3 regions of the Oceanobacillus sp. CF4.6 genome follow, and region 1 is predicted to be linked to each of the others. Evidence: riboswitches for the same ligand, from Rfam matches in the RefSeq annotation. Region 1 holds a riboswitch; each other region holds the start of a gene.
The links. A riboswitch is a leader RNA that binds a small molecule or an ion and turns the genes downstream of it on or off. The one in region 1 is predicted to bind S-adenosylmethionine.

Region 1 (11,257 bases):
GGGAATCTGTTCCGCTCGATTTCTCCAATAATTGATTTCCTCATCCACCATCGGAAAAATTTTCTGAAAACTGGACCGCAGAAGTGAAATAACGTTGCCTGGTGCTTGATTCACATGGTTCCCTCCATTCCATACAAAATTCCATCATATTTGCTATACTAATTATATCACCAAAATGAATTGAAAAATACAAATGAAAACAGGGGGAAAAATCATGATTGACCACTATCATCATATTTATCCAAAAATTCATGATACTGCTTTTATCGCAAAAGATGCGGTGATTAATGGAGACGTCGAAATTGGCGAAGAATCAAGCATTTGGTTCAAAACTGTGATTCGTGGAGATATTGCACCTACCCGTATTGGCAAAAGGGTTAGTATTCAAGATCTATCCATGCTGCATCAAAGTCCTAATAACCCGCTTATTGTAGAAGACGATGTAACGGTTGGCCACCAGGTTACCCTGCACTCAGCCATCATCCGTAAAAATGCATTGGTCGGAATGGGGTCGATTATTTTGGATGGAGCAGAAGTTGGCGAAAATGCATTCGTCGGAGCTGGAAGTCTCGTCCCACCAGGTAAAAAAATCCCACCAAACACCATGGTAATGGGCAGGCCAGCCAAGGTTGTAAGGGAACTGAACGAAGAAGATTATGCTGAAATGGAACGTGTTCGAAAATCATACGTAGAAAAAGGGAAATATTATAAAGAGCATACAAATATGGGGCTTTATTGAAAAATGGAAAGGCTAAAGCGAATCGATTATCTACTTTAGAGGCAATTTGTAAGGCTTTAGAATGTCAGCCTGGGGATATCTTAGAATACCGAAGTGATGAAGAAACCTAACCTAAGATTAATAAAGACATTTATTCAAATTTAAGGCACAAATAGAAGAGCAATAAAACACAGTTGGGAGCAAGCACTACCCGTGTTTGTTTCCGGTTGTTATTATGTGAAGAATAGATAAAGTTATGGTTGCAATTTATATCAACTACAAAGATTAAAAGCAACACCCCATTTCGAATATAGCCTATAAATGAAAACCTAACTATAAATTAAACATCCCAAAGAACTCAGATTTGAATACGACTACTACAGTAGCAATGATAAATATCAACTGAATAAGTGTAAACAGATAATTATTTTTCCCTTTTAGATATTTCCATTCCATATAAGCCCTTATTAATTCTTGTACTGCCATAATGACCATACCAACTACGAATAAATACCAAGAAGTTTCCATACCAAAATCCGAAGAATCAGCAATCAGGTAGAACATAGCAATCAAATAAACCATAACAGAAATTACTCGTATTCTCTTATCATACTTTTTATGTGTATCATTAACATAATGATTCGAGAACCATTTCAGGCGTTCAACATTCAATAATTTTCTCATGATCCAATTAAAAATGAAAATGATTAGTGAAAGAGTCCCTGTTAGGATAGCTATTTTCAATATTAAATGATCGCCATTATCATAATAATACATAACCTACCCTCCCTTATTTCTATACTACCAAACTGTATTATAATAAAAAACTACTATTTAGTAATTCAACGTTAGAATCTAGTTTATTTCGGACTTCTGCATCGTTCTTTAACAATACTACAAAGAATTCATATTAGAAAACTTGGCATGCGCCAAGCCTTTTCGGCGAATGCCTTAGTTGCACTTATTGCAAGTAAGAAAGTTTATACTTTCTTACTTGCCAAAAAAGCCACACAGCCTTTACAGCGTTGTGTGGCTTTCTATCATACATTTTATTTCGTCATTGCTATTAATTCATCAATTTTGTCTGTTTTCTCCCACGGAAATAAGATATCCGTTCTGCCAAAATGTCCATAGGCAGCAGTTTCTTTGTATATTGGTTTTCGCAAGTCAAGCATGCGGATAATTCCTGCTGGGCGCAAATCGAATAATTTACGGACTGCATCTACAAGAACTTCCTCGCTAACCTTTCCTGTACCAAATGTGTTAATTGCAATGGACACAGGTTCTGCTACACCGATCGCGTAAGCCAATTGAACTTCACATGACTTTGCAAGGCCAGCAGCCACAATATTTTTAGCAACATAGCGTGCAGCATATGCAGCAGAACGGTCTACTTTGGTAGCATCTTTCCCACTGAATGCTCCCCCACCATGACGTGCATACCCGCCATATGTGTCCACAATAATCTTACGGCCAGTTAAACCGACATCTCCTTGTGGTCCACCAATAACGAAGCGGCCAGTCGGATTAATAAAGTACTTCGTAGATTCATCAAGCAAGTCAGCAGGAACAACTTTACGAATAACATGTTCAATCATATCTTTTTCAATTTGTTCCGTAGTTGTATCCTGGCGATGCTGTGTAGAAATAACAATTGTATCAATGCGAACCGGTTGATCATTTTCATCATACTCTATTGTTACCTGTGTTTTTCCATCCGGACGTAAATAATCCAATACATTTTCTTTACGGACATCCGCCAAACGTTTGGATAGTTTATGTGCCAGTGAAATAGGTAAAGGCATGTATTCCTCTGTTTCATCACAGGCAAAACCAAACATTAACCCTTGGTCTCCTGCACCAATTGCATCAATCTCATCTTCACTCATTTTTCCTTGACGTGCTTCCAGTGCAGTATCAACTCCACCTGCAATATCGGCAGATTGTTCATCAATTGCAGTAAGTACGGCACATGTTTCAAAGTCAAAGCCATATTTTGCACGTGTATAGCCAATTCCTTTGACCGTTTCTCGAACAATCGCTGGAATGTCTACATAGGTGCTTGTGGAAATTTCACCTGCAACTAATACGAGTCCAGTTGTAACCGTAGTTTCACATGCTACCCTTGCATTTGGATCTTTCTTTAAAATTTCATCCAGAACTGCATCAGATATTTGGTCTGCCATTTTATCCGGATGTCCCTCTGTTACCGATTCTGATGTAAATAAACGACGATTTGCAGCCATATGGCTAAACTCTCCTTTGTTAAATATTACGGAACTCTATATCAATCATTCTCTTCTATATTATTCAAAGTACCTTCAAAAGGTAAAACAATTTTTAGATGACCAGTTAAATATGTTTTCATTAAAAATAATTTTAATATCCTTAAAAAACAAAAAAAGCCTTTCCTTCAATGCATGAGGAAAGGGACTACTAGCTGGCCTTTCGCTCTTATTGTTCAAGGAAAAATCCTTGCATCAGGTTAGCACCTTTTCACCGTAGTGATGGTTGCTGGGTTTCATCGGGTCTGTCCCTCCACCGACTCTGAATAAGAGAGTATCCGTTCAAAATTTAGATTACCGAAACAATGGCAAACTGTCAACTGTTTTAAACATGTAAGCGGTATCACATAAAGTTCATAAATTTCTTGTTTAATTAGTATGGACTATTAATTTAAATGTGTTATACTAATAAGCATATTAAGATAAATAATCTGAAAAGTTATTTCATTATAACATACAATACCTTTAAAAAGGCAGGAGAGTTCAATATGAAAACTGTGGAAAAGTCATTACTAAAAGAGCTTTACACCCATCAAAATATTCAACCAAATTTATCGGTGTCACAATTAGTTGAAAAAATCTTAAGCCGTAATGAAGGAATTTTGACTTCAACTGGTGCAGTGTGTGCTTCAACTGGAACATATACTGGTCGTTCACCAGGGGATAAATTTATTGTGAACGATGAAGTTTCTAAAGATTTTATTGACTGGGGAAAAGTAAACCAACCTATTCGTGAAGAAGTATTTGATCTTTTGTACAGTAAAGTGATTGACTATTTAAAAGAGAAAGAGGAAATTTACCAATTTAAAGGCTTTGCCGGAGCAGATGAGAAATACCGTTTACCGATTCAGGTAATCAGTGAATACGCATGGCACAATCTATTTTCAAGACAGTTATTCATACCACCGACAGAAGAAGAATTAGATAATCATCAAGCTGAATTTACTGTTATTTCTGCTCCTGACTTTAAAGCAGATCCAGCGATAGATGGTACGAATTCAGAAGCTTTCATATTGATTTCCTTCAAGAAACGCATCGTATTAATTGGGGGTACGGAATACGCGGGAGAAATCAAAAAATCAATCTTCTCAATTATGAACTACCTGCTCCCACAGCGTAATGTGCTATCCATGCATTGTTCCGCAAATGTCGGTGCTGAAGGTGATGTCGCATTATTCTTCGGTCTATCCGGTACTGGAAAAACAACATTGTCGGCAGATCCTTATCGTCGTCTAATCGGTGATGATGAACATGGTTGGAGTCCAAATGGCGTGTTTAATATTGAAGGCGGCTGTTATGCAAAATGCATCAATCTCTCTGAAGAAAAGGAACCGCAAATTTTTAATGCCATTCGCTATGGTTCTGTACTTGAAAACGTGATTTTGGATTCAGATTCACGTATTCCAGATTATGATGATATATCTCTAACTGAAAATACACGTGCAGCATACCCGCTTGAAAATATTGATAACATCGTCATACCAAGTGTTGCAGGGCATCCGAATACAATCATTTTCCTGACAGCAGATGCTTCCGGTACATTGCCACCGATCAGCAGATTAACGAAGGAACAGGCGATGTATCATTTTCTTAGTGGTTACACGAGCAAACTAGCTGGTACCGAACGTGGCGTAACAGAACCACAGGCCACATTCTCTGCTTGCTTCGGCTCTCCATTCCTGCCTTTAGCTCCATCAAAATACGCAGAAATGCTTGGAGAAAAGATTGATATGTATGAATCCAGCGTCTTTTTGGTTAACACTGGTTGGACTGGTGGCTCCTATGGTAAAGGAAATCGCATGAAGCTTTCCTACACTCGTGCAATGGTCCACGCTGCATTGGAAGGTGAATTGAACTCTGTTGAAACAGTAACCGATGGCATCTTTGGATTGGAAATTCCCATGCATGTACCAGGTGTTCCTGATGAAGTTCTTATCCCTAAGAATACATGGGAAGATAAAGCTGCCTACCAAAAAGCAGCTGAATCACTTGCCCTTAAATTCCAAAAGAACTTTGAAAAGTTCACGTTGGCAAGTGACGAAATCAAGCAAGCAGGACCGTTGTATAAAGGTTAAAACTTAGTTTCCTCATCCCAAAAAGATTATTTATATGAGTAAAAGTCTTGGTCCGCTTTTGTGCTAGTAGCCGGTCTCCCGATGGAGGCCGGCTTTTTTATTTTGGATCTTTTCGTATACTTTGTTGCATTTTTAACCTTCTCAGTTTCTATAAACTGCGAAGTAACTGCTGGTTTTCTATCAGTATGCAGGAACTTCGGCGACCGCTCTGGGAAATACACTTCGCTTTTCGCGGGCGGCTGGTGAGCCTCTCTTCCCGTTGGAGTCTCCGTGTATTTCCCATAGCTAGTTAAGGTTGCTAACAATTACTATACTTGCGGGTGCTAAAATAACATCATACAACTTCACCAGTCCGGGATTGCTCTGGGCGGTGACTCCTACGGGAACAGCACGTGTCCGAAGACCCCGCAGAGCGATTTTCTCGAGGAGGCTGAGGCCGTGCCCGTGGAAAGCATCCGCCCAGAGCAATCCCGGACGGTAGCAAGAGCACATTTCTCCTGAAAATGATTTCTAACATGATAGAAGTTATGTCGCAGTTTATCTCGACTACGGAGCAGTTAACAACAATCCATGCGAAAAGTACTTTACTTTTTAATAGTATTTGAGACCTGAGTTGGGTGCGGTTATTTGGTTTTGTATGTAGCGTTCGATACACTGTATACCGCTCTTCAAATATGGGCATTCACACATTTTTCCCATATCGCATAAAATGTGTTGATAAACCATCACATATTTTGAAGGGAAAGAAATGTATGAAGAAAATTAGATTCATTGCTGTTTTGTCAGGTTTTTTCCTCATCTTCCTTTCGGCATGTAATGCTGCGGAAACAACGAAAATAAGTTTAGCAGAGGTTACGCGTTCTCTCTTTTATGCACCACAGTATGTAGCGCTTGAGAAGGGATTTTTTGAAGAGGAAGGCCTTGAAGTCGAGCTGCAAACAACATGGGGTGGCGATACGACGATGACTGCACTACTTTCAGGTGGGGCTGATATTGCATTGGTCGGATCTGAAACATCCATTTACGTGTATGCACAGGATTCAAGGGATTATGCGATTAACTTCGCACAACTAACCCAGACGGATGGTACTTTTCTGGTAGCAAAGGAGCCGAAACCTGATTTTACATGGGAAGATCTTGAAGGTAGTAACTTTTTAGGACAGCGTGTTGGCGGTATGCCTCAAATGGTTGGAGAATATGTTTTAAAGCAACATGGCATTGATCCACACGCAGACCTCGACCTTGTTCAGAACATCGATTTTGCGAATATTGCCGGTGCCTTTGCATCTGGGGATTACGAATATGTTCAATTGTTTGAACCCACTGCGAGTGTATTTGAAAAAGAGGGTCAAGGACATATTGTCGCTTCCTTCGGTGAGGAATCGGGGAAAGTCCCTTATACCGTCTTTATGACGAAACAAAGCTATATGGAAGAGAATGATAAAGCTGTGGAAGCATTCACCCGCGCGATTTATAAAGCACAACAATGGGTACAGGAAAACAGTGCGAAAGAAATAGCTGAAGTCATCGAGCCTTACTTTGAAGATACCGATTTGGAAATGCTCGCATCATCAATTAATCGCTATAAGAGCCAAGGATCCTTTGCCACTGATCCAATCTTGGATGAGGAAGAGTGGGATAATTTGAAAGCCATTATGGAAGAGGCTGGCGAACTTCCTATTGATGCCCCTTATAGTGACTTAGTGGATACCGACTATGCTGAAAGAGTCATGACGGATTAAAAGGAGGAGAGCTTGTGTCATTTTTGACTTTGGACCATGTCTCCCATCATTATTTCTCTAAAAATAGCTTTACAAAAGCATTAAATAATATTTCCTTAACCGTTAAAGAGGGAGAATTTGTCGCAGTGCTTGGACCGAGTGGTTGTGGTAAGTCTACCCTTCTCTCCATTATCGCTGGCATCATCCGGCAAACGGAAGGAAATGTTTTACTTCAGGGAAAAGCAATTTGGGAATCCGAAATGGATATTGGTTATATGCTCCAGCAGGATTACCTCTTTCCTTGGAAAACGATTATTGATAACACGTTGCTCGGTCCTAAAATTAATAAGATTCATACCATGGAATTAAAGGATAAAGCAGTTCAACTGCTCGATGAGGTTGGCTTAAGAGATGTATCTAAAAAATATCCAAATGAACTCTCTGGTGGTATGCGTCAGCGTGTAGCATTAGTAAGAACGCTCATTAATGACCCAAAAATTTTATTGCTTGATGAACCATTTTCAGCACTTGATTACCAGACAAAACTGAATCTGGAGGATCTCGTCGCAGATTTACTGAAATCCTATCATAAAACCGCGGTACTTGTAACACATGATATTGGAGAAGCAATCGCAATGAGCGACCGCATTGTTATGATGAATGCCAATCCGGGGTCAATTGCCAAAGTATATGATGTTCCCATCGAGCTTCGAAACGAAGTCCCTTTCATGGTAAGACGTCATCCAAAGTTCCAGATTCTATTTGATAAGATTTGGGATGAACTCGAAGCAAAGGGGTCTGACAAAAAGGCGGTGGAAATCTCAAATGAATGATCGCCAATTATTTGAAAGGTATCAACGGGGTTTAAAAAGGGAATCAAAAATCATTTTCAGTTGGCAGCTAAGCATTCTAGTTGTGTGTATCGGCCTCTGGGAAACAGCCAGCCGCTTCTATTGGATCGATCCATTGTTATTTAGCTCGCCGAGTAAGGTTTTGAACCTGCTCATAACCCGATTTGCGAATGGTTCTATTTTTACCCATATACAAATAACTCTTTTTGAAACGATCATTGGGTTTATCATCGGAACAATCGGTGGAATTATTATCGCTACGATGCTCTGGTCATCCGGACGATTCGCAAAAATTATGGACCCCTATCTTGTTATATTCAATGCAATGCCAAAAGTAGCTCTCGGACCAATTCTTATTGTAGCACTCGGTCCCGGCTATCTTTCTATTATCGCTATGGGGTTCATCATTTCGGTTATCGTAACCACCTTAGTTGTCTTCTCCGCATTTAATGAAGTTGACCCAAACTATGAGAAAGTACTGCGGAGTTTCGGTGCAACGCGATGGCAATGCTTCAAGGAAGCCATTTTTCCAGCAGCCATGCCAGCCATGATCTCTACTTTGAAAGTTAATGTTGGCCTTTCATGGGTTGGCGTTATTGTCGGAGAATATCTAGTATCCAAACAAGGTCTTGGATATTTAATTATCTATGGATTTCAAGTATTTGATTTCACCCTCGTTATGTCAAGTCTTGTTATCATCGCTATCTTGGCAGCAATAATGTATAAGTTGGTGGAAAGGCTTGAGCGTTGGGTAATCAGAAACAGAAATATATAGCTTGATTCTTCAGGCTGTAAGTTTCTGTTTTTATTTGTGGATCGATATTGAGGAAAATGGAAGAATTTTAATAGAACAAAGACCACATCCACCCAGATGTAGTCTTTGTTCCATTACATTTTATTCGTTTTAATGTATTTCATGCAGTTTTCCAGAACGCCGTCTTTCATAATAAAACTGTATTTCTTGATATATTTGACTTTACCAGGGATATATTTGAGCAAAATAGGTCCTTCTGTTTCGTAATAGGTTTCCTGTTCTGTCAGTTTATCGATTGTAGCAAAGTAAACATTTTTTATTACCGTATCGCTTCTGCCATCTACCATATACTGACCAACATAATTAATATCCTGGATGGTACCGCCTGTTTCTTCCATCACTTCTCGTACGGCTGCTTCTTTAGCTGTTTCTCCTTCTTCCACTTTCCCACCTGGAAACTCCAATCCGCGTTCACTGTGTTTGGTTAAAAGCCACTGCCCTTTATGCCTGCATATCACCCATACATGCATGGGGCTCTCTGAAAAGGGGTGATCTTCAAAGGAAAGCTTTACTTCATTGTTGTAATAATCTCTGAATGTTATCAAATAATTCAACTGCCTTTTTTGCTGGTTGGAAAGTTAGTTATATATGATATTTGTAATTTTCCAATCGTTATCAAATGTAAATTCCAACTCCAGCGAGTAGTTGCCATCAAGATCAGTATGGTTGTCCTGAACAACTTTTACCGTTGAAGCGTCCACTGTTATCATATCATAATCATTTTCTTCAAGAAACCATGGTGGCGTTTCTGTTGGCAAAATATACATACCATCTGCTTCCTCACTGTAATAAAAGTCAACAAATTCCTGTGCAGTTTCCTTCGTTGTCACTGTTTCAAATTCTCTCAGAAGTTCATCTTTTGTATCGAAATGAATTACTTTATAATTGGCATCGATATCCTGTACGAGAATATCCATGAATTGATTTGTTAAATTTATTACTTCCGCATGGGTTAATTCCTGTTCTCCCTGTGTTTTCACTACTTCTTTAACGGAAGATAAAGTTTTGATTTGTTGGTGATCATTCGCAAATACCTGCTCCTTATTCACAGTCAGATTCCCCACCAATAGGAATAGCGTAATGATTCCTATTGGTATAACCCACTTTAATTTCATATGATGTTTTTTCATTTTAAATCCCCCTGGTCGTTCATCAAGTGTTATGTGCTTTTTCTATTCCTTTTATTCCAAGAGATTAAACATGTTTTACGAATTATATTCCAACATTTAGCTACATATGATTGTCCGATAAGATTCCCATGGATTCAATATGGGATCTTGTCTGTTCATCCCCAAGTTGATGGAGCATTCTAAATGCTTCTGTGATGTTGACATCATATTCATCGTTGGCTTTGTCATTATGATATGGAACGATTGGAACATGGGCACGTATAAACGAATCAACGCTTGCTCCGTGCATGTTCTCCATTGTGGCTCTTAACAAGGCTATATCTTCGGAACTTGCGTAGATTATATAATCATCATTATTTTGGTAGCGGTTCTGAGAGATTTCGCCAGTACCAATGTTCACATAATATTTTCCCTTTTCCAATTCAAGCACCTCCTGTCTTTAATTTGGCTCATTTACAGAAATTTAACCAAAAAGAGCATTTGCCCATCGTCAGGCAAATGCTCGTATGTTACTTATTATGGTTTTTCTGGATCATCATTGATAAAGGGATCTGTATCATCGATAGTCTGTTCCGTTGACTTATTAAGATTCACTTCTGTATCTTCCATCAGATCCGTTACATCCGTTTGTTTCGCTTCTTGTTCTTTCACTGATGTTTCGTCAATCGTGTTATCGAACTTACGTAAATATTTGCTTGCGAAATCTTTTCCGCCAAGTCCAAATGCAAGACCGAATGCTAAAGCTACACCACCAAGGATGAGGATAAATGCTGCATTAACAATAGTCGGAGCAATTCCAAGTTGTGTCAGTGCCATAAATCCAGCTAATACAAGAATGGCGTATTTTGCAAAACCGGCCAGAGCATTAGCAGCAGGACCATCTAAGATATTTCTCAACAGCTTTTGAACCATATTTCCCAGGATAATCGCTACTCCTAGAATTAGCACTGCAGCAAGCACATGTGGAATGTAAGCTGTAATTATTGTTGCAATTCCTACAAGGAAGTCAAGCTGTACAAGATTCAATGCCTGTACGGTAAGGAAAAATACAATCAGTATCTGTACGATATACCCTACAATTGAAGAAGGTGTCATTTTATTGGACACTGCGTTTTTACTGCCTACATTTAATTTAGAAGATAAACGATTAAAACCGAGTCGTTGTAAATAATCTTCCACAAACCCACCAATCAGCTTACCTAACCAAACACCGACAAGAACAAGTCCAATTGCAACCAGGATACTTGGAATCATGTTCATGATTGTGTTCAGCATCGCAATAGCCGGGTCTGTAATTCCTCTTAGTTCAAGTTGTTCAAGTGCAGCAATCGTAATTGGAATCAAAATTAAAATAAATACGATATTACCTACAAATGCCGCAAAGCTTGTCCCTTCAAATAATTTGGTAAGCTTCAGGCGATCAATCAGTTTTTCGGAACCTACAGCATGTAACAGATTCGTTACAATACTTTTAACAATCTTAGCTACAAACCAACCTACTCCAAAAATAATGGCTGCAGCAATCAACTTCGGAATGAATCCAAGGATCGTTGCCAATAAGCCACTAAATGGTTCTGCTACACCTTGAATATTCAGTGCATCAAGAACACCTGGGATAAACAACAGTAAAATCAGATAAAATACGATCTTACCAATTGTTTGT
Region 2 (11,257 bases), on a different contig from region 1:
AATCTATTGAAAGAGGAGAATTATCGAGAATTATTTTTCAATAAGAATTTAGTTCGTACGAAAATTTCTAATAACCCACCTGTGAAATATTGTGAACACGCAGAAGTTAACGATTCCTTACTTGCGAATGGCTGTGTTATTGATGGGGCTGTTGAAGGAAGTATGCTCTTCCGCGGGGTTAATGTTAAATCCGGTGCAACTGTGAAAAACTCCATTATCATGCAAAGATGTACCATTGAAGAAGGGGTTTATCTAGAAAATGTAATCTTGGATAAGGATGTATATGTATCAAAGGGTCAAAAAATCATCGGATCAAAGGAAAAGCCCTATGTTGTCGCCAAAAGGCAAGTTATTTAGACTAGAGTCTTATGTTTTATAAATTAAGGAAGGTGAGATATAAATGAATAATATATTATTTGTCGCCTCTGAATGTACACCATTTATTAAAACAGGGGGACTGGCAGACGTAGTTGGTTCACTTCCACAGGCACTAAGACAATATGAGAAGCAGGAAGTGCGCGTAATTTTGCCGCTATACGACGAAATGGATGAAGAATGGAAGGATCAACTCGAATATCTCTGTTCCTTTGACGTACAACTCGGCTGGCGAACACAGGAAGCACATCTTTTTACTTTGACTTATAATAAAATTATTTATTATTTCATCTCCAATGACTATTATTTTACGAGAAAAGGTATTTACGGTTATTACGATGACGGAGAGAGATTTGTTTTCTTCAGTCATGCGGTTATTGAGTCTTTAAAATATATAGATTACAAGCCACAAATTCTCCATGGACATGACTGGCAAACGGGGATAGCTATTGCCCTTGCGAACATTTTACAACCTATTAAAAATATGAAAACAATCTTTACGATTCATAATATTAAATATCAAGGTGTGATGCCCTTGGATATTTATGAGGACTTCTTCCGGATGGGGAGAGAACATATAAGTGGTTTGGAATGGGATGGAATGCTTAATTGTCTGAAAAGCGCGCTATTCCATGCGGATAAAATTACAACCGTAAGCCCAAGTTACGCGGATGAGATAAAAGACCCTTATTACAGTGAAGGCCTCCATCCAATGTTATTGAATAGAGCAGATGATTTAGTTGGAGTTATTAATGGGATTGACACACGAGAGTATAATCCTTCTTCAGATCCTTCCATTTTTATGAATTACCGTTCGGCAAGATCAAAAAAAAGAGAAAATCGGATGCATCTTCAGCAACAAATTGGACTTTCATATAAAGAAGAAAGCCCACTATATGTCATCATTACCCGACTGGTGGAACAGAAGGGATTACATCTTGTTCAGCACATTTTGGATGAATTTTTAAATCAGGATATTCAATTTATCGTATTAGGAACTGGAGAGAAAGAATTTGAAGGTTATTTTGCAGATATTGCCTATCGTTATCCCGAGAAGGCTGCAGCTCTGTTAACTTTCGATGAAGGGCTCGCCCGACAATTATATGCAAGTGCTGATTTCTTCTTAATGCCATCTAAATTCGAGCCGTGTGGATTGTCGCAGCTTATTGCTCTGCAATATAAGACTGTTCCCATTGTAAGAGAAACAGGTGGTTTGAAAGATACGATCCATCCTTATAATGAATTAACAGGTGATGGGAACGGCTTTAGTTTTACGAATTATAATGCACATGATCTTCTGAATGTACTGAACTATTCGTTGGAGATATTTAATAATCCTTCTGAGTGGCAACAATTATTAAAGAATGTAAATAAAAGCCAGTTCAGCTGGAAGGAATCGGCACATCAATATGTGACAATCTATGAAAGCTTATCGCCGGAATTGGTTTATGGATAAGAGAGGTGTTTCCGTGACGGAGTTAACAGTCAATACATTGAAGGAACAAATATTAAAAAAGCTAATTACCGACAAGGGCAGAGAGGTTAAGGAAGCAACATCCAAAGACATCTATTATGTTCTTGCTTCAATTGTAAATGAAGAAGTGAAACAGCAATGGTTTCAAACCAGGAAGAAATATAAGGATGAAAAATATAAAGAAGTTTATTACTTATCCATGGAGTTTTTAATTGGGAGACTATTGGAGAGCAACCTCTTGAACTGTGGGATGTTGGAAGAAGCTAAAGAGGCATTGGAACAGATTGGATTTGACTATGAAGAAGTTTTCGCCGAAGAGCATGATGCTGGTCTTGGTAACGGAGGACTGGGTCGTCTTGCAGCGTGTTTTCTGGATTCGTTGGCATCTTTAAACTACCCGGGTCATGGATATGGAATCCGTTATCGCTACGGTCTGTTTGAACAGCGAATCATACACGGTAATCAAGTAGAACTGCCCGATTATTGGTTAACAGATCCTTATCCATGGGAAACAAGAAAAGAGGAAGAAGCAGTTGTTATTCAATTCCATGGTGATGTACATATGCATAAGCGAAATGATGGCGCACTTGAATTTGAATATCAAAACACGGATAAAGTAATGGCTGTTCCCTACGATATACCAGTTGTTGGATATGAAAACGATACAGTTAATACCTTAAGATTATGGAGTGCGGAGTCCATTTTTCAAAATAATACCGATACATTGGAAGAAAACAAGCAATTTTACCGCGATCTTGACCATGAACATTCGATTGAACAGATTTCAGGTTTTTTATACCCGGATGATTCCAGTTATGAGGGAAAGGAACTTCGTCTTAAACAGCAATACTTTCTTGTTTCCGCAAGTATTCAAAACATCCTCAAACATTTTAAATTAAATAATAAAATGTCCCTGAGTCATTTGGCTGAAAAAGTGGTCATTCAAATTAATGATACCCACCCGAGTCTGGCAATTCCCGAACTGATGCGGATATTAATGGATGAGGAAGGTTTTAGTTGGGATAAGGCCTGGAAAGTAACGACGAATGTTTTCGCATATACCAACCATACGACATTATCGGAAGCGCTTGAGACATGGTCCATGGAGATGATGCAGAACCTGCTGCCGAGGATATATATGATTATCGATGAAATTAATGAAAGATTTTGTAAAGGGATCTGGTTTGATCATGAAGCGTTAAGAGGAAAGATTCCGGAACTTGCAATAATTGCAGATGATCGTGTTCACATGGCAAGGCTCGCAATTGTAGGTAGTTTCAGTGTAAACGGGGTCGCTAGAATTCACACGGAAATTTTAAAGAAACAGGAAATGAAGACTTTTTACAGCCTTTTTCCTAATAAATTCAATAATAAGACAAATGGAATTACGCATCGACGTTGGTTGTTACAGGCCAATCCAAAAATGGCAGACTTAATAACGGATGTTATTGGCCCACAGTGGATCAAACGACCAAAACAGCTGATCAGTCTATTAAAACATTCCAATGATAGTGCTTTATTGGAGAAATTTGATCAGGTAAAACATGAAAATAAAAAAGTGTTAGCCAATTATATTCATCAACATTTAGGTATAACCGTCGATGAAAGATCTATTTTCGACGTGCAAATCAAACGGCTACATGAATATAAACGACAGCTTTTAAATATATTCCATGTCATTTATCTTTATAATGAATTAAAGGAAAATCCAAATCAGGATATGACACCACGTACATTTATCTTTGGAGCCAAAGCTGCTCCAAGTTACCATTTGGCGAAGGAAGTTATTAAACTGATAAACACAGTGGCATCCATCGTCAACTACGATCCGGTTGTAAAAGACAGGCTGAAGGTTATCTTTATGGAAAATTATAATGTTAGTCTGGCAGAAAAAATTATTCCTGCAGCGGATATCAGTGAACAGATCTCTACAGCCAGTAAGGAAGCTTCCGGTACAGGAAATATGAAAATGATGATGAACGGCGCACTAACTCTTGGAACCATGGACGGCGCTAATATTGAAATACATGATTTGGTTGGAGATCAGAATATGTTTATTTTCGGTCTAACAGCTGACGAAGTACTGCATTATTATCAGCATGGGGGTTATCATGCAAGAGATATTTATAATACCGATGACCGGGTTAAGCGGATATTGGATCAATTGAATCAGGGGGAGTTCGGGGCGCATAATATAGAATTTAAAGATATCTATTATAATATTTTGTATCATAACGACCCTTATTTTGTACTAAAGGATTTTGAAGCCTATTTGGAAACACATGAACTCGCAGAGCGTGCCTATCGTGATCGAATGACCTGGTTAAATATGAGTGTGACAAATATTGCCTACTCGGGGAAATTCTCCAGTGATCAGACGATTCAGGAGTATGCGACAGATATTTGGAAGATAAAGCGGGTGTGAAAAAGATTGATACCCAGCCATAATGTGAAATGAAACATAATAAAAGCCACCAATTTTATAATTAATTGGTGGCTTTTATTGGTTACTCTATGACGTCAACGTAACTTTCTTAGCTGCCTTTATGTTTACTGCGCCTGATAATGCAAGAGAAACGCTAGTCTCCTGAATGAAATTAGTAAGTACCTTTTCTACACCTTCCTGTCCACCCAGTGCTAAACCATACACGTATGGTCTACCTAGTAAGACGGCATCTGCACCTAATGCCAATGCTTTTACAACATCTGGCCCGCGTCGAATACCGCTATCAAGCAGAAGAGGAATTCTTCCATTCACCTCTTTAGCAATTTTGGGAAGAGCTTCAATGCTAGAAACAATCCCATCCATTTGCCGGCCCCCATGATTGGAAACGATGATACCGTCTATCCCAGCTTCGATGGCAAGTTTCGCATCTTCCGGGTGCAGAGTCCCTTTTATTAGAACCGGTAGGGAGGTTCTTTTCTTTAGCTCTTCTACATGCTTCCAGTTAAGTGCAGGATGAAAAATGTTAGTTAGAATTGATTGAATAACAGAATCACTGTCTTGACTTGGCAAGGAATCCAAGAATACCTTATCGTTAATATAATTTGCTTTTCCATAACCTTCTTTTAGTGGAGAGAAGCTATTACGTATATCTTCTTCCCGCCATCCCAGCATGATCGTATCGACGGTTAAAACTATGGCTTCGTAACCGGCCTCTTCAGCTCGGTTTACCATGCTATAGGAGATATTTTCATTATTAGACCAATATAGCTGGAACCATTTTGAACTGTCGGGAGATGCTTTTCTTACTTCTTCAATGGAAAAGCTGGAAACAGTGCTTTGAATAAATGGCACCTGATGTGAAGCAGCAGCTCTCACGACAGCTAATTCGGCATCTTCATGCGCTAACTTCAACATTCCAACTGGAGAGAGCAAAAAGGGATGTGGATACGTACGGCCGAATAACGTAATACTTGTATCGGCAGCAGAAACATCATTTAAATACCTCGGCACGATCGACAACTTATCAAAGTCTGTTGTATTTATCCTTAATGTTTCCTCTCCACCTGCTCCTGACCGTATGTAGCCAAATGCCGCTTTAGGTATTACCTTACTTGCGGCAGCTTCAAGATCAGAAAAATTAAGGGGGAAGGCTTCGGATGAAACAATCTGTTGTATAAAGGAATCTTCTATATTGTTGATTGTCAAAGTGGTCACCTCATCAAAGTATATTCAAAAGCATTAATCTTTTTTCAATCTTGCTGCTAGTCTATTCCCAATGGATTGGATACCTTGTACGATGATAATTAAAATAAAGACAGTCACGTACATAACATCCACTTCATAGCGAAGATGTCCAAAACGATAAGCTAAGTCACCGAGACCACCAGCACCAACAAGTCCTGCCATTGCTGTAGCCCCAATTAAGCTGACCGTGGCAATTGTCAGCCCCAAAATAATAGCTGGTCTTGCTTCTCTTAACATAACATTCCAGATAATTTGTCTAGTTTTGATTCCCATTGCTTTATAGGCTTCAATTACACCGTTATCCACATCGAGTAATGCAGATTCAATTAACCTCGCAATATATGGGGCGGCATTGATAACCAAAGGTACGATAACACCTTTCACGCCAATAGATGTTCCGACAAGCAGTTTTGTAAATGGCAGAATAAAAAACAGCAAAATAATGAATGGAACAGATCGAATAACATTAATAAATAAATTCAATATTTGATAAATCCATTTATTTTCCAATGATTGTCCAGGTCTGGTTAGAATTAATAATATAGCTAAAGGTACTCCAATCAGAATGGCAAAAAAGAGGGAAATAAGGACCATTTGAAATGTCTCTACTACTGCTTCCGATATGATGGGAAACCACTCTTCAATAAACTCATTCATTTGTTTTCCCCTCCAATTCTTCTGTAGAAACACCGTTATCATCTAAAAATTTCAAGGCATTTGCAACTTCTTGAGATTCTCCAACTAGATGTATGACCAGGTTTCCAACAATTCCATTTTTCAATTCCATAATATTGGCTGTTAATATATTTGGTTCTACTTTAAATCGATGGCTCACTTGAGCAAGCAGGGGTTGTCCGGTATTTTCGCCGATAAATGTCAATCTTGTAACCGTACCGTTTAATTTAAGCTGCTCTATTAAGCTATCAGATAATTTCCGTTGTGAGATTGTATTTAAAAATTTCTTTGTCGTTTTTTCTCTGGGGTTGGTAAATAGATTAATTGCTGTTCCTTGTTCAATCAAATCCCCATTTTCTATCACATATACATAATCACAGATTTTTTGAATTACATTCATTTCGTGAGTGATGAGTAGTATAGTTATTCCAAGCTCTTCGTTAATTTTTAAAAGTAAATCGAGAATGGAATTGGTTGTTTCTGGATCAAGTGCACTTGTTGCTTCGTCACTGAGTAAGATTTGTGGTTCCTGTGATAATGCTCTTGCAATCGCAACACGTTGTTTTTGTCCTCCTGATAATTGAGAAGGATACGTATGTTTTTTTTCTAATAAGTCAACAATACCCAAATATTTATCTACACGGGTCTCAACCTCTTTTTTGTCATAGCCAAGAAGCTTAAGTGGAATTGCGATATTATCATAAACCGTGGCCGTTTTCAGCAGATTAAAGTGTTGAAAAATCATACCAATTTTTTGCCGCGTTTTTCGTAATTTTTCCTGGGACATAGAGGTCATTTCTACTCCGTTTATGGAAACAGTGCCACTGGTTGGTTTCTCAAGTAAATTAACACAACGAATTAAGGTACTTTTACCTGCTCCACTATAACCAATTACACCGTGAATTTCACCCTTCTTCACATGAAGGTTAACGTCATTTAGTGCTTTGACAGCTCCATTTTTAGAAGGAAATACTTTCGTGATGTTGTCTAGTTTAATCATGTATGTAACATTCCTTTCAAAAGAGGCTGGCATCATGATGAAAACCTCTATTTTAGTATTCCTTACCCTTGAATTAAAAAAAGCCTCTCATTATAAAAGGAGAGGCTAGTAAATTATAAATTCACGTTCCTCTCTCATCTTCCAAAACGTCATGTTTTGCTGGATTTAGCACCTTTCTATGTATAACAATAAAGGTTGCCGAGCTTCAACGGGCCAGTCCCTCAGCTACTCTTGATAAGAGATTTATTTATTTGTTTCGAGTTATTAAATAAAGTTACATTATATCAATCATTTCGTCAATACTTATTTTGAAAAAAGGATAATCCATTAACACATCCTTATAATCAAAAGGTTATGGCTTAAATATATTTAGCTTCTCAATTCTGGAGATGGCTTCTATGATGCGCCCTTCATCGACAAGTAAGCCAATTCGTACATATCCCTCTCCAAACGTTCCAAAACCATTTCCAGCTGCAACCGCGACATCTGCTTTTGCCAACAGATAGTCTGCAAATTCCTCGCTTTGAAATCCCTCCGGTATGGGGAGCCAGGCAAAGAAGGATCCTTTTGGTGCGTTTACTTTCCACCCGATCCGATTACATTCATTAATTAATGTGTTCCGTCTACCTTCATATAAGTTAACCAGTTCATCGACACATTCCTGACTACTAGACAAAGCAGTTGCAGCTGCATGTTGAAGGGCTGGGAAGATACTTACAAATAAGTGATCCTGTAAAAGATTGATCGCTTCAATCATTTTTGCATTACCTACAGCAAAACCTACGCGCCATCCAGCCATATTATAGGTTTTTGATAATGTATACAGCTCAATTCCAACTTCCTTTGCACCCTCTGCCTGCATGAAACTGACTGGTTTATCACCATCAAATCCAATGGCGCCATAGGCAAAATCATGAACAATACCTATATTATTACACTTTGCCAATTGAACAGTTTCATCAAAAAATGCAAGAGATGCTGTCGCTCCGGTTGGATTATTCGGGTAGTTTAAGTAAAGTAGTTTCGCCTTTTCTTTCTGTTTATCCGTTAGTTCTTTATAGTCAGGCAAAAATCCATGCTCACTATGTAAAGGCATCGTATCATAGGTGACATTTGCTATACCTGCACCAGACAAATAATCAGGATAACCGGGGTCGGGAAGTAGAAACAGGTCACCCTCATTCATTAAGGCCAAGGGTAATTCAACTAAACCGATTTTTGTACCAAATAAAACAGCAATCTCTGAGTCGGGATCAAGATCTACATTGTATTCCCTTTTATAAAAATCAGCTGCTGCTTGCTTGAATTCATCGGTGCCTCTGAATGGTGAATATTTATGTGTATCTGGATTTTCAACCGCTTTTTGCAATGCCTGGACAATATGCTTCGGAGTTGGTTGATCCGGATTTCCCTGGCCAAGATTAATCACATCCCGTCCTTCAGAAACTGCTACAGCAACTTTTTTTACTAAGGTTGCAAAGAATTGGGAAGGTAGTTTAGTTAAACGATTCGAAATTTCCATTATAAAACACCTCATTTACAATTAGTTCAAATAATTATCTAAATATTATATCCTTATATAACTTATGTTTATAGTAGAACATATTATTAAATTAATATCCAACAGAAATGCTTTGTTTAATTTACGAAAATTGTCACATAAATTTCCTGCGATATATTGCATTTTGTTGAAAAAGGTAGTATGATATCTTCATTGAGACATTATACACAGCTCGCTAAATATTTTGAAAATTTAATAAAGTATTTGAGCTTACAACAAGGGGGAACAACTTATGAAGGACAAGCTACCTTTTTCTTCTTATATGGCAATCGGATTTATGTTATTTGCATTATTCTTTGGAGCGGGCAATTTAATTTTCCCTGCTCAATTAGGTCAAAACGCAGGAACCAATTTATGGCCAGCGGCATTTGGGTTTTTAATTACTGGTGTAGGACTTCCATTACTTGGGATTTTGGCAATGGGCTTCTCAGGCAGTCGAAACTTGCAGGAGCTTGCAAGCAGGGTGCATCCGATATATGGCATCTTTTTCACTGCATTGCTTTATCTGACAATTGGACCGTTCTTCGCTGCTCCTAGGACTGGAACAGTAGCGTTCGAAGTAGGGATCGCTCCATTTGTGAGTGAGGGGTCACAACAAACGGTATTGCTTATTTTTACCATTATCTTTTTTGCCATTGCTCTTTTATTCTCCTTATTTCCAGCGAAAATCGTTGATAACGTAGGTAAATTATTGGCACCATTCCTTGTAGTATTGCTTGTAGTTCTCTTGCTGGTTGCATTATTTAATCCAATGGGTTCGATTCAGGCACCACAAGAAGCATATCAAAGTGGAGCATTTATGGGCGGATTCCTAGAAGGATATAATACGATGGATGCATTGGCTTCCCTTGTATTTGGTATTATCGTTATAAATGTCATACGGTCGCTGGGGGTTACTTCTAAAGGAGAAATTCTTAGGGCAACAGCTAAGTCAGGAGTTATTGCAATTTCACTTCTTGGAATTATTTATGTTGGTATTGCTTACCTAGGAGCAACAAGTACTAGTGTTCTAGGTTTATTTGATACAGGTGGCCCGGTACTGAGTGGTGCGGCATCCCATTACTTTGGAATGTTTGGATCAATCATGATGGCTATTGTCATAACATTGGCCTGTTTAACAACAGCAATCGGGTTAATTACAGCAAATGCTGAATATTTCCATACACTATTTCCAAAAATAAGCTATAAAGTGTTAGTTGTGTTTTTCTCCACATTAACGTTTGTAATTGCAAACTTTGGATTGGCAAATATTATTACTTATTCGATACCGGTATTAATGTTCCTATATCCATTAGCAATCGTACTCATGTTGCTTACATTTATTTCTCCGTTGTTTAATCATGCGAGAGTTGTTTATGTTGCAACCACTGCAGTTACATTCTTGATTAGTATTTTTGATGGTTTGAAAGCATTATGTGATTCACTTGGTATAGATTACTTTAGCTGGATGAAACCAGTAGTGTCCTTCTATGAACAGGTCCTTCCATTCTATGATCAGGGCCTTGGCTGGTTGCTGCCGGCATTAATTGTAATCTTAATTACAGGACTAGCCTCAAAATTGCAGAAAGTAAGTAGTGCTCAGGAAGCATAAAAAAGCACATGAACGAAAAACCTCTTATACAGAGGAAAACAGGTTTTTTCATTACTGAACTTTCGCAGCAATAAAATAGGTTCAAATAGGTAACTGGGGTAAACTTAGGATGTTTCTACTAATCATCTCTCCTTGCTAAACTTGGTAAAAATAAGGCTGTTTACGTAATGTTTATTGCTTTTTAATCATCGCAGAGTTGAGATAAAATACGAACTAGGATAAGTTACTTCGGCGACCGCTCTGGGGAAATATACGAAGACTCCAGCGGGAGGAAAGGCATCGGTGAGACCCCGCAGTGCGAAGCACGAGGAGGGCTCACCAGCCGCCCGCGGAAAGCGAAGTATATTTCCCCAGAGTTGGTTTTAAGCTTACAAACTGATAACTGCATTAGTGATTTATAAAATTCAAATCACCGAGCTTCACCAGTCCGGGTGAGCGGCGGGCGGTGACTCCTGCGGGAACAGCACGTGTCCGAAGACCAGAAGAGTGGTTTTCTCTTCGGGGCTGAGGCCGTGCCCGCGGAAAGCATCCGCCCAGAGCGATCCCGGACGGCGGGATAAGCAGTTACTTCGCAGTTTATAGAAAATGCGATGAAAAAAAGAGCTTTGGAATCTCGATGTATCCGGAACTGATTAGTGCAAACAGTTCATCCAAAGTTAACTTGAGCAGTTTATCACGAGCCTTCCTAATTCTATCAAGGATAATTTATCCATTTCGAAAGTTGAGTTCATTATATTAGAAAGTATAGTTTTTTTTACTCTATAAAGTTTTCGGGAAGGGTAAGCCCGTCGCAATTCCAGAGTTTAAACTGTGATGGACTGATCGTTATCGCCGTAATCTACATCAATATCAATTCAATACGCTCCCAAAAAGTTTTCTTTATCTCAGGC
Region 3 (11,257 bases), on a different contig from region 1:
AGGAATATATCGAATCACCGGAATCATTCATTACACGTTGTGAATTCGTTGGTGGAAAATTTGTTTATGCTGTTCGAGTCGACACATCTGAGGGATTTGAACTATGTCCGGCAGACGCATGTAGAATCGATGACATGTTCTGCCCAGTTGGCGAAGAAGCATCAATACCGGATATGTTCGAAATCAGAGAAGGATTCACCCACCCAGTTTTGGAAAAATATGAGCAAATGCTTGCAGCCAACGATATTCAAATAGCCGGAATTGAATTTATCGAGGATAAAGACGGAAATATCTTTACGTACGATATTAATACAAACACAAACTATAATAGTGACGCTGAAGCAAAAAGCGGAAAATACGGTATGCTGGAAATAGCAAATTATTTAGGTGGAAGATTGCCTGAGGCCGCTGAAGTTTAATAGGAAAAGCCCTGACTTAGAAAGTCGGGGCTTTTTTAGGTAGTTCGGGTTTAATACGATATTAAGAAACGGTAACTCCAGCACTTGCTTCTTTTTCAGCAACTTTAAGTGCTTGGGCAAAATCTGCTATTAAATCATCAACATTCTCAAGACCTACAGAGAATCTAAGCAGTCCATCTGTGATTCCACGCAATTCGCGTTCTTCCTTAGGCATTGCAGCATGAGACATTGTAGCTGGATATGATAAAATTGATTCAACTGCACCAAGACTTACAGCAAAAACTGGAATACGGACATGATCAACAAATGCTTTGGCAGCAGCCTTATTTGGCAATCGGAAAGAAAGAACGGCTCCGCTACTTGTCGATTGCTCTTTATGCAGTTCGTATCCAGGATGGGAAGGAAGACCTGGATAATAGACTTCTTCAATAAAGGAATGCTTATTGAAGTATTCAGCAATACGCCCGGCAGAATTACTGGATTGATTCAACCTAGCGCCGAGTGTCTTAATCCCTTGAAGTAAGAGATACGAATCCTGTGCACCAAGAATGGATCCAAATGAATTTTGGATAAAAGCTAATTTTTCGCCGAGTTCTTGATTTCTTGTTACTGCCAATCCAGCAATCACATCACTATGTCCGGAAAGGAACTTAGTTGCACTATGCAACACAATATCTGCACCAAGATCAAGTGGATTCTGATAAAGTGGTGTCATAAATGTATTATCAACAAAAGTCAGACAGTTATTTGCTTTAGCAACTTTTATAAGTCCTGGTAAATCAGTAATGTTCATACAAGGATTGGAAGGGGTCTCCGCATAGATCACTTTTGTATTCGGTTTGATTGCACTTGACACTTCATTAAGATCCGTTAAATCCACAAACGTATGATCGATATTAAATCGTTTTAAAACTTCTGATACAAATCGGAAAGTTCCACCATACACATCTTTTGTCACTACTACATGGTCACCAGCAGATAAGAGTAATAGTGCGGACGAGATGGCAGCCATCCCAGAAGAGAATGCCAAGCCATGTGTTCCGCCTTCGAGTTCAGCGATTTTTTCCTCGAGCGCCTGGCGGGTAGGATTTCCAGATCTGCTGTAATCGAAGGGTCCAAATTCTTCAAAACTATTTTGATGGAAAGTGGAAGAAAGATAGATAGGAACATTCACCGCCCCTGTCTGTGTTTCTCCTCTTTGTGCGCCATGAATTAATTTTGTTTCTAAATGATTATTATGTTGACTCATTTTTAACATCCTCCTATTCCAAAATTGATAGTGCTTGTTGTAAGTCCGCTTTTAAATCTTCCACATTCTCAATACCTACGGAAAAACGTAGTAGTTCGTTGCTGATGCCCCGTCTTAATCGCTCGTCTTCTGGCATATCTGCATGGGTCTGTGTGGTTGGATACGTAATAAAACTTTCGACACCACCAAGGCTTTCGGCAAAAACAATCAATTGTAGCTTCAATAAGAAAGGATCGACATATTTGCTCTTTTTTAGGCAGAATGAGAGCATGCCGCCTTTGTTGGGATAAAGAACTTTTGTAACGGCGGGGTGTTCTTTTAGATATCCAGCAATGATTCTAGCATTTTCCTCATGTCTATCCATTCGGAGGGACAATGTTTTTAAGCCCCGGATTAGCAACCAGGAATCAAATGGGGAGAGAACGGCACCATTTGCGTTATGATTCAGAGATAATTTTGCACAAATCGCTTCACCTTTAGCCACGACTAACCCTGCTAAAACATCATTGTGACCCCCAATATATTTTGTGGCACTGTGAATGACAATATCAGCACCGAGACTGATTGGCTGCTGCAAGTAAGGCGTTAAAAATGTATTGTCCACAATTAATAGTAGATCATGTTGTTTTGCCAACGTTGCATACAGGCTGATATTGATTTCCTGCATCGATGGATTTGTTGGCGTTTCGATAAATATTGCCTTCGTATTGGGTGTTATTAGTTGCTCTGTTTTTTCAATATCGTCAAATGTATCATAGGTTGTTTTAATATCATAGATATCTGCATATTGTTCCAGCATACGGTATGTTCCACCATATAAATCCTCGGGTGCAATTAAATGGTCACCAGACCGGAAAAGGGAGAGGACTAATTGGATAGCTGCCATCCCGGAGCTACAGGCGTAACCTGTATCACCGGCTTCTAATTCAGCAATCCCTGCTTCCAAAATGTTACGAGTAGGATTTTTTGTTCGCGTATAGTCATAGCCAGTGGATTGTCCAAGTCCCTTATGCTGATAAGCTGTTGATAAATAAATGGGTGGATTGATTGCTCCGGTTTTCTCATCGCTTTTATTTCCTAACTGAGCTAATTTTGTTTCAATACTTTTGTTTGACATTTTTCAACCTCCAAATGTAAATAAGGGCCTTCTTCAACTAAGAAGAAGGCCCTAATATGTATGCATTCTTCTTATCTTCTAGGCAGAAATACAAACGCCTACTGGAATTAGCACCTTAACCTGCATGGTTTGGTTGCTGAGACATCAAAGGGCCAGTCCCTCCGTCTCTCTTGATAAGAGATTAAACTAATTTATGTAATTTTTCTAAATAATACTTTCAGCTTACAATATAAAATTAAAAAAAGCAAGAAGAATATAATATTTCTCCTGAATATATTGCATATATGGAAAGGTAAAGGAAAGAAGCAAGCACTTTTAGGATGCTATATGAATACCTAATAAAGAGGGTGGTTTATTGCCTATAGACTTACCAGATATGCAATTAATTTAAAGGAAGTGACTCTATTGTTTTATCATGTCAAAGAATTGCAATACCACGCAAAGCCGGAACGTCCAGATCCCGTGTTTGCTGGGAGACTGCAAGAAGTACTCGGGGGTCAATGGGGTGAGATGTCAGTAGCTATGCAATATTTATTCCAGGGTTGGAACACGCGCGGCGATGGAAAATATAAAGATTTATTGATGGATACCGGTGCAGAAGAACTTGCCCATGTGGAAATGCTTGCAACCATGATTGCAAGACTTTTGGACGGTGCTCCTGATATTGAATTGGAAGATGCTGCAAAGGATCCGATGGTGGCAGCAATTTTAGGAGGAATGAATCCACAACATGCAATTGTGTCCGGTTTAGGTGCCATGCCGGCGGATAGTATGGGGAATCGCTGGACAGCAAATTATATTATTGCAAGTGGAAACCTGCTTGCAGATTTTCGAATGAATCTGACTGCTGAATCACAAGGACGTCTTCAAGTTGCACGTCTATATGAGATGACAAATGATCGTGGTGTCAAAGATATGCTTTCCTGGTTACTTGCAAGAGATACCATGCATCAAAATCAGTGGTATGCCGCAATCAGAGAACTGGAAGAAAAAGAAAATATCGTTGTGCCGAGTACGTTCCCAAGGGAATTGGAAAAGGAGGAAGTAGCCTACACATTATTCAACTTTTCCATGGGGAATGAAAGTGCTACTGGAAGATGGGCGCACGGCCCAAGTATGGATGGCTGTGGAACGTTTAATTATGTTGAGGACCCAGTTCCATTGGCACCAGCACCGAAACTTCCCCCAGCTCCACCGTACATTTTTGATACACCATTATGGGCGTTGAGAAAGTCCGACGATCTGCCGGAACCGGATATGAAATAACATACAAAGTGGACTGTCTATTATTATAGACAGTCCACTTTCATTTTACCCCAAGGTAAGGGAAGGAGACTGTTACCAGATTAATTCTTGTTATAACTACAATCGGATGAAATCATTTGATGAGATATAATGATAGAATAATACTCCTTTAGTTCCTCTATTTAAACAATTGTACTAGTTTCCCCACAACACTGCTTGGTCTGAATAGACAAGTGAAAAAATTCACCTTACAATGAATATATTCCCATAAAAATCGACTGTTGTAGAATTATTCAAATCGTGTTTTAAAAATCCGGAAAGATCAAAAAGCATATAAAGAGTAAATTAGAATAGAAGAAAGGGATGGTTACATATGAAATTAAGTGTACTCGATCAAGCACCTGTAACGAGTGGAAATACAGCTGTAGATGCATTGAGAAAAGCAGAAGAATTGGCTATCTTGGCAGATGAGTTAGGCTATCACCGATTGTGGATGGCTGAGCACCATGGGACAGAAACTCATGTTAGCTCAGCGCCAGAAGTAACGATTGCCCGTTTGGCTGCTAAAACAAAAAGTATACGCATCGGAACTGGTGGCATTATGATGATGCATTATTCGCCTTTAAAACTAGCCGAGGTGTTCAAAACACTTAGTGCCTTTTCTCCTGGGCGGATTGATTTTGGCGTCGGTCGTGCACCGGGTGGCGATAGAGATGCTATATATGCGCTATCCGAAGGGCGTCAGCCGATGTTAAACAATATGTATGAAAAATTTGCGACAACATTAAAATTAATCAATGATGAAGTACCGGAAGATAGCTTGTACAAAATGGTTGCAACACCATCCCAAATAACCTTGCCAGAAGCATGGATGCTGGGATCAAGCGGTAACAGTGCATTAAAAACGGCACAAATGGGTGTTGGCTATTCTTTTGCGCAATTTTTTAATGGGGAGATGTCAAAAGAGATTTTAGACACATACAAGCATCATTTTCAGCCATCCGTATTTATGGAGAAACCGGAAATTAATGTGGCATACATGGTTACCACTGCTGAAACAAAAGAAGAAGCTGAATTTGAGGCGCTACCACAAGATATATCCCGATTATGGCTTTCGAAAGGGCGCATAGGACAAACATTAACACCTGAAGCCGCCGAAGACTACCCGTTGACTGAAATCGATCGAATGACCATCCAAAAAGATCGCAAATTGCATTTAGTAGGATCAGCTAAAGAAGTGGCAACACAATTACAAGAAGAACAAGCACAATACGGATTTGATGAAGCAATGATTTGCAGTATCCCGCACTCGCAGGAAAAACGATTGGAAGTTTATCGTTTATTGGCAAGGGAACTGTTTTAAATAGGAAAAAGAAAAAAGAATTGACTTAGATCAATTCTTTTTTCATCTGCGCAATGTTTATTCACACAGTGTTCCTTTGTAGCCTTAGTAAGAAATATAGGGAAATGCTATTTCAAAAACACACGCCATCGTTTATAATGAAATGAACGAACGTGTGTTTTTATTTGGAGGTTGACTTATGAAATTAATACTAGCTGAAAAACCATCCGTTGCAAAAAACATTGCAGACGCATTAAAAATTAAAACGAAAAAAGACGGCTATTTTGAAGGAAACGGCCATATTATTACATGGGCTTTCGGTCATCTCGTTGAACTTTATGATGCTAAGGATTATGACAGTAAGATGAAAAGCTGGAAAATGGATAACTTTCCTTTTATCCCATCTGATTTTAAATATAAAGTGAAGAGCAGTCCGCTAAATAGAGCAAAGTCTGATGCTGGAGCAGCCAAGCAGCTCAAAACAATTCAATCTCTAATGAAACGACAGGATGTAGATGCAATTATTTCTGCATGTGATTATGATCGAGAAGGTCAGTTAATCGGAGACAGTATTATTTACCGCGGTGGTGTGAAGCCAAAAGCTGAAGTTTATCGTCTTTTGTTAAATGAATGGACGCAAAATGAAGTTTTACATGGTTTGGAAACAATAAAACCAAATACTGCTATGAAGCCGCTTCGGGATGCTGGAATCAGCAGGCAGTGGGCCGACTGGGTGATTGGCATTAATTTAACTTCTGTAGCAACCTTAAAATATCAAAAAGGAAAAGGGAAAGCATTAAACATTGGCAGGGTCTTATTACCCACACTCAAAATAATCTATGATCGTGATAAAGAAATTGAAAATTTTAAGCCGGAAGATTATTTTAAGCTGAAAGCAACATTTCAGACCCAGAATAATCATGAATATGAAGGTACATATATGGAAGGCAAGGAGGAAAAATTTAAGAAAAGGGAAACTTTGAATGCGATTCATGATGCTATACAAAATAAGCAAGCTGAAATCATTGATAAACAGGTGGAGAAAAAGAAAGAGTTTCCTCCATTCTTATTCAACCTTTCCAATCTTCAAGGGTATATCACGAATAAATTCAGAGGCTGGACATCGGATAAAGTATTGAAAGTGGCCCAAGCGCTTTATGAAAAAAAATATATTACATATCCACGAACATCCAGTATGGCCTTGGAAGAAAGTATTGTTGGTAAAACAGCTACTGTATTAAAGACGCATTCCGAAGATTTGCCATATAGGAACGAAATAAAGTTTATAAAATCAAAAAGAGTCTTTAATAATGCAAAAGTGGAAAGCCATAGTGCCATTATTCCAACTTACTTAAAGCCAAAACGACTTTCTGCGGATGAAAATATTGTTTATACAGCAATTAAAAACCGTTTTATCATGCAATTTATGCCAATTGCCGAATATGAAGAAACGAAGCTAATCACGAAAATCGATGGAAATGATCTGCGTGGAGTTTTTGTTTCCAAAGGGAAGGTACAGCTTGTGGAGGGTTGGAAAAAAGTCGAGAAGATCCAATCCAAGGATACATTATTACCATTGGTTGAAGAGAAAGACCGTGTTCGTTTAATAGATTCCGAGGTGACTTCTCATGTTACCAAGCCGCCAAAACACCATACAGAGCAAACCTTACTACGTGTAATGGAAACATGTGGAAAAAGCTTCAAAGAAGAAGATGACAGTGAAGAATTAATGGGAAGCATTTTAACAGGGTTTAGTATAGGAACACCGGCAACAAGGGCAGAAACAATCAAGAAACTAAAAGACGTTGGTTATATTACGACAGATAGTAAAAATCTGCTATGCTCTGATCTTGGCAAGCGACTTGTTGAAACTTTCCCTGTACATGATTTGTTTGACCTGGAATTTACCGGGCGACTGGAGAAAGCATTGTCGGATATTCAAAAAGGAAAAGCAAGCAAAAAGGAATTCCTTAATCATGTTTTTCATTTTACGAATAATTCAGTAGAAACGATTAAAAATGGGGAAGCAATTATTATTAAAGAAGTAAGCTCATCTAGAGCTACTAATGAAGTATTAGGGATTTGCCCACAATGTGGTGGGAAAATAACAGACGGATATAAAAGCTTTGGTTGCAGTAATTGGAAAAAGGGCTGTAAATTTGTCATTTGGAAAAATGATAAGTTTTTAGCAACAATGAAAAAGAAACCAACCAAAACAATGGTAAAGGATTTGCTGAAGAATAATAAAACCCACGTAAGGGGACTAACAAGCAAAAACGGAAAAAAATTCAATGCTTATTTAAGCTATGAAGAGAATGCAGAAAATGACTATTACAGTTGGAAAATGGATTTCTCAAAATAATAAAGGGTATGAGCGCATGGAATATTTTTTCAAGCTTTTAGTTGCCAAATGGTGTATACTAAGAAGTAGAGGTAGCATAATTCATTAAACGGATATCTTGAAGAATTATATTTACGATGCTAATTTTCCTCGAAACAGAAGGATGATACACATGAAAAAAGTTATCGTAAGTACGAAGGAAAACCTAGTTTACGGCACACTTATATGGATCTATGCGAGTAATAAAAAAGTATATCACAGCAGTAGGTGCATTGATGGTGATGCAGCATTCAGTGATTACGATTCACATTATATGGGGAAAGTCCACGAGCTTTATCGAAATCAGGAAAAGCAACCCGCACTTTTTAACCGTATGCTTGCAAAATCAGATAGAATTTTCGGTGTTTGTTTAAATAATCGACGTCTTGATAATGGGTCAAAAGATGTAAAGGTTTTATTTTTCCCAAACTGGGAAGATGTTCAGGAATTTGCTGAAAATGATTTCCCAGTCCTTGCTGAAACTCGACAAAATAACAAAATTGAAGCAAAACAAAAGTGGATGGAAAGAGGAAAAGCTTTTTCCAGCAAGAAAAAAACGATATAAAGCTTATAAAAGAACTGTCCCAGTAGGTCTTGAACCTGCATTGGGCAGTTTTTTTATTTTACTAAACTTTAAATGGGATTAAATAGCTGAAAAGGTTTGAAAAATATACCAATTAAGGCTTACAATAGGATAAATACTAAATATCGGTAATAACAGACAAAAACGATATAGGAGCTGAAAAATGAAGAATAAAAAACTGATAATCATTAATGTGTTGACATTGGTTGCTTTCTTTATAGTTGTGAGTGCCGGTATTCATCGTGCTGAAGCTACAAAAAATGAATATGAAAAAAGCGACAAGGAAGACGAAGAAATAAGGAATGTTGTTATCACTGAGACGGAAACGGAAGTACAGGAGCTCAGCCCCAATAATGAAAATGTGGAGATATTTACTCCAACAGTTTTTGTAAAAAGAGAAAATGCGGGATCTATCGCATTGCAGAATATGGATCGGTTTTCCATTCAAGAAGAATCGGTGGAAGTGTCAGAAGAGAAAGAAGAGGAATTGACGGAAGTAGTGGAAAATGAAGAAGAAAACACTACCCATTTTTCTACAGAAAGTTCTGAAAGCAGCACATGGAAGTCAAGCAGCAAATCAACTGGAAATAATGAAATTAAAAAGGTTGAAAAAAAGCAGGTAATAACTACACAACCTAAGGAAAGTAAGAAGGAAGACAAAACTAAAGAAGAGCCAGTTGAACAAGTCAAAGAAGAAAATCAAAAAGAGGAAGAAGAGAAACAAGAATCAGCTCCAGAACCAGATTTAGAACCAGAGCCAAATCCGGAACCAAATCCAGAACCGGATCCAGAACCAGATCCAGATCCAAATCCAGAACCCGATCCAGATGAAGAATCAGAAACAAAGCAGAAACCAGGACCTGAAAATAGATCTAAAGAACAGGCGAAAGCAGAATTACCACCTCAAGGGTAACTTAAACTTAAATTAAATAGATTGAAGGAGGATGCTCATTGTTAAAACTTAAAGGGAAAAATGCAATCGTAACCGGAGCAAGCAGTGGAATTGGAACAGCAATTGCCAAGCATTTGGCGGAAGAAGGTGCAAATGTCGTTGTTGCGGCACGCAGAAAGGACAAGCTAGATGCAATAGTAAATCAGATAAACAATGGCGGCAAAGGGAAAGCAGTTAGTGTTCCTACCGATGTTTCCAATCAAGAAGACGTTGAATCCATGGTGAAGAAAGCAAGAGAAGCTTTTGGGGACATCGATATTTATGTGAATAATGCAGGATTAGTAGGTAATGGTGTTGTAAGAGAAGCGAACGTAGAAGAATGGGATCAAATGATTGATGTTAATATTAAAGGTGTATTGTATGGTATACATGCAGTATTGCCGGGTATGATTGAAAAGTCTACTGGTCACATTGTTAATATTTCCTCGGTTTCTGGTCATGAAGTTACAAAGAAAAGTACGGTCTACAGTGCTACGAAATTCGCAGTACGGGCAATTTCATCTGGTCTTGAAAAAGAATTGGCTAGAACAGGTGTGAGAATAACAAATATATCACCAGGTATGGTTGAAACGGAGCGTAATTCGGAAAGACTTCCTACAGATCGGGAACCCTTACAAACAGACGATATAGCTAGAGCAGTTGTTTATGCAGCTACCCAACCAAGTTATGTGAATGTAAATGAAATAACGGTTAGGCCTATTTAGTCGAATTATGCGGAGTTTTTACGTGTTCAGAGAAAAGGGTAGCGGCTAGGGGCAAAGTTCAAAAAAATTTTTGATGAAAAAAGTTTCGTTTATTAGCGTATTCACAAAAAGTTTGATATTATAATGAAGTAATGACTAAAATTTTAATTGGCTTAAGCGATTTATGACTTTATAGTATGATTAATTGTTGAAAGCGCTTGTAATCCCTGGATTTCAAGGGGAAAAGAAAGGATGGAAAATATTTATGAGTAAACCAAAAATAGTTGTACTCGGTGCTGGTTATGCTGGCCTTGTTACATCCAGACGTTTATCACAAAAACTATCACCGGAAGAAGCAGAAATTGTATTAATTAACAAACATAATTATCACTATGAAAGTACTTGGTTACATGAAGTGGCTGCAGGAACAATCAATCCAAATCAGGCGCGTTTTATGCTTACGGATGCGGTTAATCCGAAAAAGGTTCGTTTAATTTATGATAGTGTACTTGAAGTGAAAAGAGACGAGCAACGTGTAGTGCTGGAAAATAGTGAAGTTTCATATGATTATTTAGTAATTGCTCTTGGGTTCGTATCGAATACGTTTGGTATCCCAGGAATGGATGAACATGCATTTGCAATCACTGATATTGATTCAAGTCGCTTAATTGCTGAGCATATTGAATATCAATTTGCCAAGTATGCTTCAGAAGAAAACCCAAATGATGATGATCTGACCATTCTTGTTGGTGGCGGTGGTTTCACTGGTATCGAATTCGCAGGGGAATTAGCTGAAAAAGTTCCTCAACTTTGCAAAAAGTATGATATTGACCGCAGTAAAGCACGTATCATCAATGTCGAAGCAGCACCATCTATTTTACCGATGTTTGACGAAGATCTTGTTACATATGCGAAAAAATCGCTTGAAGATCGTGGTGTGGAGTTCAGAATTGGAACACCGATTAAAGAAGCTACTCCAGAAGGTTTTATTGTTGGAGATGATAAAGAGTTAATTAAGGCTGGTACCGTTATTTGGACTGGCGGTGTTACTGGTAACCCAGTTCTGGCTAAATCCGGTTTCGAATTAGTTAAAGGTAAAGTAAATGTAGATGCAGATTTAAGAGTATCAGGAGAAGAAAATATCTTCATTCTCGGAGACTGTTCATGGGTTATGGATAAAGAGTCGGGTCGTCCATATCCACCAACAGGCCAATTGGCTACACAAGAAGGTGCAGTAGCTGCGGATAATATTGCAGCATTAATACGCAATCAACCTTTACAAGATTT

Region 2: linked by a shared signal. The riboswitch ahead of ACHABU_RS19695 (methionine ABC transporter ATP-binding protein) and the one ahead of metK (methionine adenosyltransferase) in region 1 are both predicted to bind S-adenosylmethionine.
Region 3: linked by a shared signal. The riboswitch ahead of ACHABU_RS09815 (methionine biosynthesis PLP-dependent protein) and the one ahead of metK (methionine adenosyltransferase) in region 1 are both predicted to bind S-adenosylmethionine.

Annotation. Positions count from the first base shown of each region.
Region 1 is NZ_JBIMEX010000002.1:6,728-17,984, forward strand. Features, by position in the region: gene ACHABU_RS03635 (tetraprenyl-beta-curcumene synthase family protein) at 1-114, opposite strand, end outside; gene ACHABU_RS03640 (gamma carbonic anhydrase) at 215-739, shown strand; partial or broken gene ACHABU_RS03645 (helix-turn-helix domain-containing protein) at 730-849, shown strand; gene ACHABU_RS03650 (DUF4181 domain-containing protein) at 1,052-1,495, opposite strand; gene metK (methionine adenosyltransferase) at 1,768-2,964, opposite strand; SAM riboswitch class I at 3,170-3,276, opposite strand; gene pckA (phosphoenolpyruvate carboxykinase (ATP)) at 3,492-5,078, shown strand; gene ACHABU_RS03665 (ABC transporter substrate-binding protein) at 5,831-6,820, shown strand; gene ACHABU_RS03670 (ABC transporter ATP-binding protein) at 6,835-7,632, shown strand; gene ACHABU_RS03675 (ABC transporter permease) at 7,625-8,425, shown strand; gene ytkD (RNA deprotection pyrophosphohydrolase) at 8,539-9,009, opposite strand; gene ACHABU_RS03685 (hypothetical protein) at 9,043-9,594, opposite strand; gene ACHABU_RS03690 (hydrolase) at 9,695-10,015, opposite strand; gene ACHABU_RS03695 (mechanosensitive ion channel) at 10,111-11,257, opposite strand, start outside.
Region 2 is NZ_JBIMEX010000018.1:33,015-44,271, forward strand. Features, by position in the region: gene glgD (glucose-1-phosphate adenylyltransferase subunit GlgD) at 1-357, shown strand, start outside; gene ACHABU_RS19675 (glycogen synthase) at 401-1,831, shown strand; gene ACHABU_RS19680 (glycogen/starch/alpha-glucan phosphorylase) at 1,845-4,274, shown strand; gene ACHABU_RS19685 (alpha-hydroxy acid oxidase) at 4,362-5,501, opposite strand; gene ACHABU_RS19690 (methionine ABC transporter permease) at 5,535-6,197, opposite strand; gene ACHABU_RS19695 (methionine ABC transporter ATP-binding protein) at 6,190-7,215, opposite strand; SAM riboswitch class I at 7,347-7,456, opposite strand; gene ACHABU_RS19700 (pyridoxal phosphate-dependent aminotransferase) at 7,568-8,737, opposite strand; gene brnQ (branched-chain amino acid transport system II carrier protein) at 9,009-10,367, shown strand.
Region 3 is NZ_JBIMEX010000005.1:75,917-87,173, reverse strand. Features, by position in the region: gene ACHABU_RS09825 (ATP-grasp domain-containing protein) at 1-419, shown strand, start outside; gene metC (cystathionine beta-lyase) at 481-1,668, opposite strand; gene ACHABU_RS09815 (methionine biosynthesis PLP-dependent protein) at 1,682-2,785, opposite strand; SAM riboswitch class I at 2,854-2,965, opposite strand; gene ACHABU_RS09810 (manganese catalase family protein) at 3,191-4,051, shown strand; gene ACHABU_RS09805 (LLM class flavin-dependent oxidoreductase) at 4,404-5,393, shown strand; gene ACHABU_RS09800 (DNA topoisomerase) at 5,572-7,734, shown strand; gene ACHABU_RS09795 (hypothetical protein) at 7,886-8,317, shown strand; gene ACHABU_RS09790 (hypothetical protein) at 8,499-9,248, shown strand; gene ACHABU_RS09785 (SDR family oxidoreductase) at 9,287-9,991, shown strand; gene ACHABU_RS09780 (NAD(P)/FAD-dependent oxidoreductase) at 10,236-11,257, shown strand, end outside.